Heyndrickxia acidicola: one gene and its partner. The protein of the gene in region 2 binds, or shares a complex with, the protein of the main gene of each other region. Links are inferred from orthologs where the notes say so. Each region holds a gene or a part of one and is shown on either strand. Other genes may lie near its edges.

The links. Proteins that work in one complex are often made in the same cells at the same time.
Region 1: the proteins of hfq (region 2) and A5N88_RS06725 are in contact, whole or in part, in a crystal structure (PDB 3VU3), measured with the Escherichia coli proteins. The link is inferred for Heyndrickxia acidicola from one-to-one orthologs.

Annotation. Positions count from the first base shown.
Region 1 is NZ_KV440953.1:1,442,882-1,447,562, forward strand. What follows is about bases 1,046-3,998. They hold A5N88_RS06725 (catalase), read right to left. Parts: upstream 3,594-3,998; coding sequence 1,497-3,593; downstream 1,046-1,496. Other genes in these bases: A5N88_RS06730 (LLM class flavin-dependent oxidoreductase), read left to right, coding at 3,875-3,998. Outside these bases: A5N88_RS06720 (molybdopterin oxidoreductase family protein), read left to right, coding at 1-971; more of A5N88_RS06730, read left to right, coding at 3,999-4,681.
Region 2 is NZ_KV440953.1:1,551,593-1,556,695, forward strand. What follows is about bases 905-3,767. They hold hfq (RNA chaperone Hfq), read right to left. Parts: upstream 2,523-3,767; coding sequence 2,286-2,522; downstream 905-2,285. Other genes in these bases: spoVK (stage V sporulation protein K), read right to left, coding at 905-1,648; miaA (tRNA (adenosine(37)-N6)-dimethylallyltransferase MiaA), read right to left, coding at 2,549-3,505. In the rest of the region: GTPase HflX, read right to left, coding at 1-399; more of spoVK, read right to left, coding at 704-904; A5N88_RS07230 (alpha/beta hydrolase), read right to left, coding at 3,962-4,909. UniProt on the Escherichia coli protein: RNA chaperone that binds small regulatory RNA (sRNAs) and mRNAs to facilitate mRNA translational regulation in response to envelope stress, environmental stress and changes in metabolite concentrations.

The sequences.
Region 1 (4,681 bases), 110 kb from region 2 along the record:
TGAATCTGCTCGGAAACGCTCTGCTTGAAGCGAATCCTCCCATTCATTCCCTTTATGTATACAATAGTAATCCCGCTGTGGTAGCACCTGAATTAAATAAAGTAAAAAAAGGACTGCTGCGGGAAGATCTTTTTACAGTGGTTCATGATCTTTTTATTACTGAGACAGCAGACTATGCTGATATTGTCCTTCCAGCAACGTCTTCTTTTGAAACAACTGATCTATACACATCCTACTGGCATCATTATGCTCAGTTGCAGCAGCCGGTTATTCAACCATTTGGAGAGTCAAAATCCAACTCAGAGGTATTCAGGCTATTAGCAAATTACATGGGATTTGAACATCAGTCTTTAAAAGATACAGACAGTGATATGATTGAACAAGCAATGAATAATCCCAATAACCCTGCCATTTCAGGCTACGGCTATACTGAATTGCTGAACCATCAATATTTAAAAGCAGACAGAAAGCCATTATTTCCAGGCAGGCTTCCTACACCAAGCGGTAAGATTGAATTGTACTCGGAAACCATGCTGCAAGACGGATTGCCACCTCTTCCTACATATATTCCTTTGGTATTTGAAGAAGACTTTTTCTATCAATTTGTACCTGGTCCGAATCATCATTTTCTCAATTCCACTTTTTCAAATAACAAAAAACATAGGACATTGGAAAAACAGCCGCGTGTATTCATTAATAAGGACGATGCACGTAAAGAAGGCATCATGGACGGAGATTATGTGAGAGTTTGGAATAAACGGGGAGAATGTGTCCTTAAAGCTTCTGTTGGTGAGGATGTCCTTCAAGGAGTGCTTGTCAGCCAGGGCCTTTGGTCCGACCAGCCAGGAACACGCCAGCTTGTGAATGAATTGACTCCAGATCGGATTGCAGATATGGGAGGCGGAGCCACTTTTTTTTCTGGGCGTGTAAATATTGAAAAGATAACGATATCTTCAACCTTAAATCAATGAAAAGAGGCTGCCCAAAATGGTGCAAAGATACCAAGTGACCTTGGCTACAGTAATTTTTTTGCTTGTTGGTTTCCATGTTTATGGGGATCCCCCAAGAACTTGCTTAACTTGTAGGAGTCTTTTGCCTTCGACTCTAATTAACGTTGAATCCAAACAATCTTTGGGTATTACTAGATATGCTCAGCTCTATTCGTTCTGCCTGTTCTTTTCTGCTCAAAAAGATTCTTAGCAGATAGACACCATGCTATTATTCGCATCAATTGTTCTTCTTCCCTTTTTCCTTCTTCTGTTCAAAAATAAAAAAGAGGTAACTTAAAAGGCCGCTTATAACCGCCTTTTGAGTTGCCCTCTTTATCTTGGCTGTTTTTGCATAGATTGCTTTTCGCAAAAGTGTTAAATCCGTAATAAGTAAGGCATCATGGCAACTTTTCGTCTTCAGTCATTTTGTTTTCAATCCTGAGCCCTGTGTACCCTAGATTCATTTATACTAGCAGCAACAAAGTTTACGAAAAGAGCCTTTATCTTTTATAGTTGACGATCCCAATGCCGCAGAGGGATCGCATCTGTCAATTCTTTTGCAAATCGGCCTTTTTCCTCCCATTTCTGATATATTATCAGCCCAGGGACAGAAGAAACCGGTTCTAAACCATCCGGAATGCCAGCAGCCTTCAGCACGGGAAGTGCCTCTTTCCCAATTCCAATGGCTTTAAAGTGAGAAAAAGCATCTTGCAGAAACATTTTGGTTTCTTTTTGAGCAGCAAGCTTTTCAACAGAGCTTTCTCCTCCAGCTACATACAATGCATCGTATAATACGGAGTCCTCTGTCAAAAGAGTACCATTCACTTCAAGTTCCTTACCATCCAAACTTTTAATCATTCCAAGGTTTTGGCTGATTACATGAGTAGTGGCACCTGATTTTTCCAGTTCTTCAAGAACGGCGGCTACCTCTTCAGCATGAAAGCCATCAGCAGCTAATAGGGCCACTTTCCTTGTTTTAGGAACAGCCTTTGTATTTAATTGACTTAGTGCCGGTGAAGACTCGGTTACTTCTGAAGGAGAGCTGCCTGCAGGAACTGCTGCCCCCACTCCCTTCGCTACTTCTTCTGCCAAAGTGGAGTCAATATTACTGAGTACATTTACAACCTGCTGCTGTACATCCTTTGACTTCACTTTGCCTACTTCAAATCGGAATGCTTTAATGATGTGCTTTTTTTCTACATTAGACATGCTGTTCCAGAAAAGCTTTGCCTGGCTGTAATGATCTTCAAAGCTTTCACTGCGCTTTCTGATTTTACGGCCTTCAACTTTTTCCTGATAATGAACATAGCCGCCTTCTTCTTCAGTCGCAGGACTTGGATCATTATTTTGCAGCGAGTTATTATGGTAAGCAACAGGCCCTTTATTAATTGTCATCCGGTGATAACCGTCGTATTGATTATTATGGAAAGGACAAACAGGACGATTAATCGGAATTTCATGGAAATTAGGGCCGCCCAATCGGATTAATTGTGTATCCGTATAGGAAAACAGCCTGCCCTGCAGCAGCGGGTCATTTGTAAAGTCGATACCAGGTACTACATTCCCAGGATGCATAGCTACTTGCTCCGTCTCGGCAAAAACATTATCAACATTTTGGTTTAATGTCATTTTACCAATAATTTTAACGGGGATTTTCTCTTCCGGCCAAAGCTTTGTAGGATCCAGTACATCAAAATCAAAATTAAACTCGTCCACTTCTTCAATGATCTGTATTCCCAATTCATATTCAGGATAATTCTTCATTTCGATCGCTTCCCAAAGGTCCCGCCGATGGAAATCCGGATCTTTTCCTGCAATTTTTTGTGCCTCATCCCAAACGAGTGAGTGGACACCAAGGACAGGCTTCCAATGAAATTTTACAAATCTGCCCTTTCCTTCTGCATTCACCAATCGGTAGGTGTGCACTCCAAACCCTTCCATCATTCGATAGCTTCGTGGGATTGCACGATCGGACATTGCCCACATAATCATATGGGCAGATTCTGTATTATTGGCAATAAAGTCCCAAAAAGTATCATGTGCTGTGGAGGCCTGAGGGATCTCATTATGCGGTTCCGGTTTAAAGGAATGAACAAGATCAGGAAACTTTATCGCATCCTGGATAAAAAAGACGGGAATATTATTACCAACTAAATCGTAATTTCCTTCTTCAGTATAAAATTTTGTTGCAAATCCCCTAACATCACGGACTGTATCACTGGAGCCCTTTGAACCGGCGACTGTAGAAAAACGGACAAAGACAGGGGTTTTCACTGCAGGATCCTGTAAAAATTTTGCTTTTGTGAATTCCGACATAGATTCATATACCTGAAATACTCCATGGGCAGCATATCCTCTTGCGTGCACTACACGTTCAGGAATACGTTCGTGGTCAAAATGAGTCATTTTTTCACGGAAATGGAAATCCTCCAGCAATGTGGGTCCGCGATCTCCTGCCTTCAAAGAATGTTCATCATCTGAAACCTTTAAACCTTGATTAGTGGTAAGCTTTTTACTCTTATTGTCCACTCGATAGTTTTCAAGCTGCTCATTTTTCCGGTTTTCAAAGACGTCATCTACTTTCTTTTGATCCTTGTTTTCCAATGAAACAACCTCCTGAGCTAGATATAGATTTGTTTTGCGATATGTATGTTCTTATATCCATCTTTATCGCCTAACAATGAATTACCCTCTTGCTTGTCTGATAAACCGGTCGATAAGCTCCTTTTCTAAAAGAGAAGTATATATCCCTCCTGCCATCTGCAGGCAAAATTCTTTAAGGGATACAGAACACTTGGTACAATATGTGTATTTCCTCTTCGCAAAAATTTTACCTTAATCTTTTGAAGAGGCTTATCTATTTACTAAAGAAAGAAGCTGACAAGATGTTTAAAAAGAAAACAAGCTTACAAAAAGATAAACAATTATCTGATATTTCTTACTCAGTCCTTGACCTTTCTCCCATCCTGTCAGGCGGCAGTGCAGCTGAATCTCTCCAAAATACACTTGACCTGGCTCAGCGTGCAGAAAAGTGGGGATATACACGTTACTGGCTGGCAGAACATCACAATATGCCAGGTATTGCAAGCTCTGCAACATCTGTCGTTATTGGGCATGTGGCGGCTGGCACCTCCAGCATTCGGGTCGGTTCCGGTGGGATTATGCTTCCCAACCATGCCCCTCTTGTCATTGCAGAGCAATTTGGTACACTGGAATCTCTTTTTCCGGGGCGCATAGATTTAGGTTTAGGCCGCGCGCCAGGTACAGACCAGATTACTGCTCATGCACTTCGGAGGGACAGAAGAAGTGACGGAGAAGATTTTCCGCACCAGCTTGCTGAGCTGAGGGCTTATTTTGATCCTTCATTATCTACTGCAAAAATGCCGGTCAGAGCCATTCCGGGAGAGGGCTTAAACATCCCTATCTGGCTGCTTGGTTCCAGTGGATTTAGCGCTCAGCTTGCAGGGAGCCTTGGTTTGCCGTTTGCATTTGCCAGCCATTTTTCTCCTGAAAATACTTTGCCAGCGTTAGAACTTTACCGCAGTTATTTCCAGCCATCGGACATTCTTGACGAACCTTATGCTATGGTTGGCATAAATGTCATAGCAGCAGATCAACAAAAAGATGCAGAAAAGCTTGCTACCTCCATGCAGCAGCAATTCTTAAATCTAATTCGAAATAATCCCGCTCCT
Region 2 (5,103 bases):
GGGGAGCATATATTGAAGCTGGGCTAATTCCACTTGAAGCTTCCCTTCTTTTGATCGTGCTCTTTGTGCAAAAATATCAAGAATCAGCTGAGTCCTATCCAAAACTCTAGCATTCAAGTGCCTGGATAGATTCCTCAGCTGACTTGGTGAAAGCTCATCATTAAATATGATGAGATCAGCTTCAAGCTCTTCTTCAAGGGCTTGGAGTTCTTCCACCTTCCCTTTCCCAATATAAGTAGAGGAATCAATCCGATCCCGCTTCTGTGTAACGGTTGCAATTATTTCACCGCGAGCAGTTTCTGTCAGTGCACCCAGTTCTTCCATGGAATATAAAAAACGGGCTTCCTCTTCGTTCAGCCAGCATCCAACCAAAATGGCTCTTTCCATTTGTTCTTCCATCCATTGTCCTCCCTCTCGGACTCGTTTATAATATTTTACCAAAAAAGCTTCAATATCTAAAACTTCAGCTTTATATTTTCCCTTTTGTATGTATAGGCAGTAATGAAAAAGTGACCTAAAATCACTTATATAAAAATTTGCACACTGCCTATTTGGTTTTATCCTTTTTCAGCGCAAAAATCAATAAAAGATTTGGTTAATTACTTATTTAATGTGTATTTTTTCACTTCTGTTCCTTCAATAAAAGGCTTTATTTGTTCATCTAAGCCCTTTTTTAGGGATGTGAACAAATAAAGCCTCGTGACTACTCTTGAAAGATAAGGTCATTACTTCGAAGGGTTAACAAGTCATGCTTATCATAACTGTTTTGCAATAAGAGTCTCATTGCTTGTGAACGAATCGATTTCTCTATGATATTTCTTACATAGCGGCCATTTGAAAAGCTGGATGCATGCAGATTTGTTTTTAAATGATAAAGATGTTCCTTTAATTTTCTTTCCGCATCATGGCTAAGTAAATATTCCTTTTCCTTTAGCATTCGTTTGCCAATTTCCATCAATTCCTCCACTGTGTAGTCAGGGAATTGGAAAACTAAAGGAAAACGGGAATGGAGTCCCGGATTTAAACTTAAAAAATATTCCATTTCGTTGGAGTAGCCTGCAAGAATTAAAATAAATTCATGCTGTTTGTCCTCCATATGTTTAACCAAAGTATCTATGGCTTCCTTTCCGAAATCCTTTTCCCCTCCCCTTCCGAGGGAGTATGCTTCATCAATAAACAGTACACCGCCTAATGCTTTCTTAATTAAGTCTCTTGTTTTTTGGGCTGTATGGCCAATATACTCTCCAACTAAATCCGCTCTCTCTGCTTCAATTAAATGCCCCTTGCTTAAGACATTCATTTTTTGAAAAAGCTTCCCAATAAGCCTAGCAACAGTTGTTTTCCCTGTACCTGGGTTTCCCTTGAACATCATATGAAGGGCCTGCTTCCCTGTTTTCAGGCCTGCCGCTTCTCTTTTCTTATTAATGTAAATCCACGCGTAAACTTCTTTAATCATTTTTTTCATTTCATCCATCCCTACAAGGGCAGACAATTCATTTTCAATTTCCTTTAAAGCTTCATGCTCTACGGAATTCGTCTTTGGAACAACATCTTTATGGATCACATTCATATTCACAGCTTCCCTTTGCTGAGCGTTTAGTACAATACTAATTTGTCCGTTATTTTTCATACGGATAGGTTGATCCAAAGCGTTCACCTCACATTCTAACAGCATTATACTCTACAAGAAAAAAAACGTGACAAATGCCTATTTTCAAAAGTCCCTTATACAAAAAAGAACACAACTACCGTATTCTAAATGTTTGTTTAGATAATACTTAAAGAGTAAGTATTCAGGGATGCGATTTACGACAAAATCCTCCTTCAACTGATACAAATACAAAGATTCTGTCGTTTCCTGCGCTTTCCCGAGAAATAATGGGCCTCTTTTCATTTTATTCATTGCATGACCATTCATGACTTTGTTTATGATTTTCACTCGTTTCATATTCCCTGTTAAGTTCTTCGTCCATTATCTCTTTTAGCAAAACCTACCTTGATCTAAAAAAACAACAGAGTCTTTACCAAGGCCCTCAGAAAACAAAAAAAGCGCAAGCGCCTTTCTCATCGGCCTAGGGATTACGAAGTCTCGACTGAGAAAAAGAAAACACAGCAAGGTTATTCACAAGTTGATGTTGACTTATCTTAGTTAGGAGACGGAGATATCCGATAGACTCTCAAGCTAAACAAGAAAAAAATCTTAATTTCCTGGTGCAAATAAAAAGGCAAAGGAGTATTGTGCACTCCTTTGCCTTAAAAAGTTCTACATATGGATAACGAAGTTCTTAGCTTTGAGGTTCTTCAAAATTAATTTGAACATTTTTTTGTGGTGAAAACGTAGAAATGGCATGTTTGTATACCAACTGCTGTTTGCCGTCAGATTCAAACAGTACAGTAAAATTATCAAACCCTTTAACAAGCCCGCGAAGTTGAAAACCGTTTAGCAAAAAGACTGTTACAGAGGTATTGTCTTTTCTTAATTGATTTAAAAATTGATCTTGAATGTTGATTGCTTGTTTCATTTGGAATCCTCCTCATTCTTTCTCTATCATAAAGTATTCGATTTTAATTCCAGCTTTCCTGCAATATAATTTGAAATATCTTCGATTTTTTTTTGTTTTTCTGCTTGATTGCTCATATCGAACCAGGCTACGTCCATTTTATTACGGAACCATGTGAGCTGGCGCTTGGCATAACGGCGTGAATTTTGCTTTAATTGCTCAATCGCATTCTCCAAACTGATCCTGCCATCGAAATATTCATAAAGCTCTTTGTACCCGATGGCTTGAATTGATTGTACATTACGAACTTTTCGATCGTATAACGTTTTGACCTCTCCCAGAAGCCCTTCCTTAAGCATCATGTCAATTCTATCATTAATCCTCTCATACAGCTGATCTCTACCCATTGTCAAACCCACTAAGGCTGTATCATACAAAATTTCCGGCTCTTGCATTTTTTGATATTCTGTAGCCGTTTTTCCTGTACAATGATAAATTTCCAGTGCACGGATAACTCTTCTGATGTTGTTTGGATGAATTTTCTCTGCACTCTCCATGTCTATTTCCTTGAGCTTCTGATACAAGAACAGAGGTCCTTCTTGATCAGCGAGTTCTTCAAGTTCCATTCGATAGTTTTCATCGCCGGCTGCATCACTGAATTGATAATCATACAAGACTGATTGAATATACAAACCTGTACCGCCCACAATCATCGGAATAGCATTTCGGGCATGGATTTCATCAATTTTTTCTCGTACGGATTTTTGAAATTCTGCTGCAGAAAAAGATTCTTCCGGCTCCTTAATATCAATTAAATAATGCGGAACACCATCCATTTCTTCCTTTTTGATCTTAGCAGTTCCAATATCCATGTCTTTATAAATCTGCATAGAATCCCCGCTAATAATTTCACCATTAAATTTCTTAGCAAGATAAATACTTAATGCTGTTTTGCCTACTGCAGTAGGACCAATTAATACTATTAATTTCTTTTTTTGTTTCAAGTCCTTCACAGCCTTTATGATTAGTTGGATATCGTTATAATTTCTTTAAAATATGCATAAAGAAACGTCTACTCTATCCTACCATAAACCCGCTTTCTAATTGGAACAGTTATATATTATTCCCACTCTATTATTTTTTAAACTCTTTTATTCAGTAAAGTGATATAGGGTTAGGACGTGCCCAGTTTTATACATGGCTGTTTTCGAATAAATTGTTTCTTTTCCCAAAAGTGTTAAATCCGTATTAAGTGAGGCATCGCGGCATCTTTTCCTCTTCAATCATTTTGTTTTCAAGCTTAGCCCCTGTTGTGTATCCTAGATTCATTTATTCAAATAGCAACAAAGATTACGAAAAGAACCTTATACATTACCTATTGCTTCAACATGATTCTTGAGCTATGATAATGACAAAACCTTCCTTCATTCTGCTTCAGCACTTCTCTATTGTCGATTTTTTCATTCTATCTTTTTTCTGTTTAACTGCTTTAATATCCAGGTTAAAATCGACTGATACACCTCTTCTTTATTTGTTTCATTCAGCATTTCATGCCTGCCTTCGGGGAAAAAGGTGTATTCTATATTTTTCACTCCATTGTTTTGAAATTGCTTAATTACTTTTAATACTCCTTTTGTTTTTCCTCCTACTGGGTCATTACTGCCGCTCAGAAAATAAAATGGCAAATCTTTAGGGATATTTCTTATGTACTCCTCCTTATGAATAGCTTCCAGCCCGGATAATAAGTCGTAAAAAAATCCTGAGGTGCATATTTGTCCGCAATAAAGGTCGTTAATATATTTTTCCACCTCGGATTGGTCCCTAGACAGCCAGTCATATTTCGTTTTCACCTGATGAATTCCTTTATTATAGCTGCCAAATACCAGTTTATCTAAAAAGGGACTAGAAGCTTTTGGACCCTTCCTTTTCATTTCCATTAAAGCAATCAGCTTGCCAAGCCTCCCAGCCATGCCGGGATTGCCTCCTGTACCCGATAATATGACTCCAAACATCTCTTGTCCGTATTTTTGGACATAACTTCTTGCGAGAAATGAGCCCATACTATGACCAAACAAAAAGATTGGAATATTCGGAAATTCACACTTAATATACTCTGTTATTTCTTTTAAATCCAGCACAGCGCGTTCAAAGCCTTCGTTATCTGCAAAATGTCCAAACACCCCTGCTTTTTCACCTGTTTTTCCATGTCCTCGGTGGTCATTGCCGTAAACAATTAGACCTTTGCTTGTCAGGTATTCTGCAACCCCCCCATATCTTTCAATATGCTCAGCCATCCCATGCGATACCTGTATTATCGCTCTAGGTGTTTCTTCTTCTTTATACATCCACTTTTTCACATAAACATCATAATTATCACTCATCTTAAGCCAGAATGTAGAAGATCTCATTTTAGACCCCCTCTCTTTCTTTTTATATCTATTTTATCATGGGCCGTTTATAAATATATTCACTTCTAGTGAAATGCCAAAAAATTTGATTATCTTCCTTCAAAAGTCTCTGCTATGCTTCTATAATGAAATCTAATTTCTTGTTTTGAAAAGTCATCCAATCAAAAATTATCCAACCTGCAATCTAAAAAAAG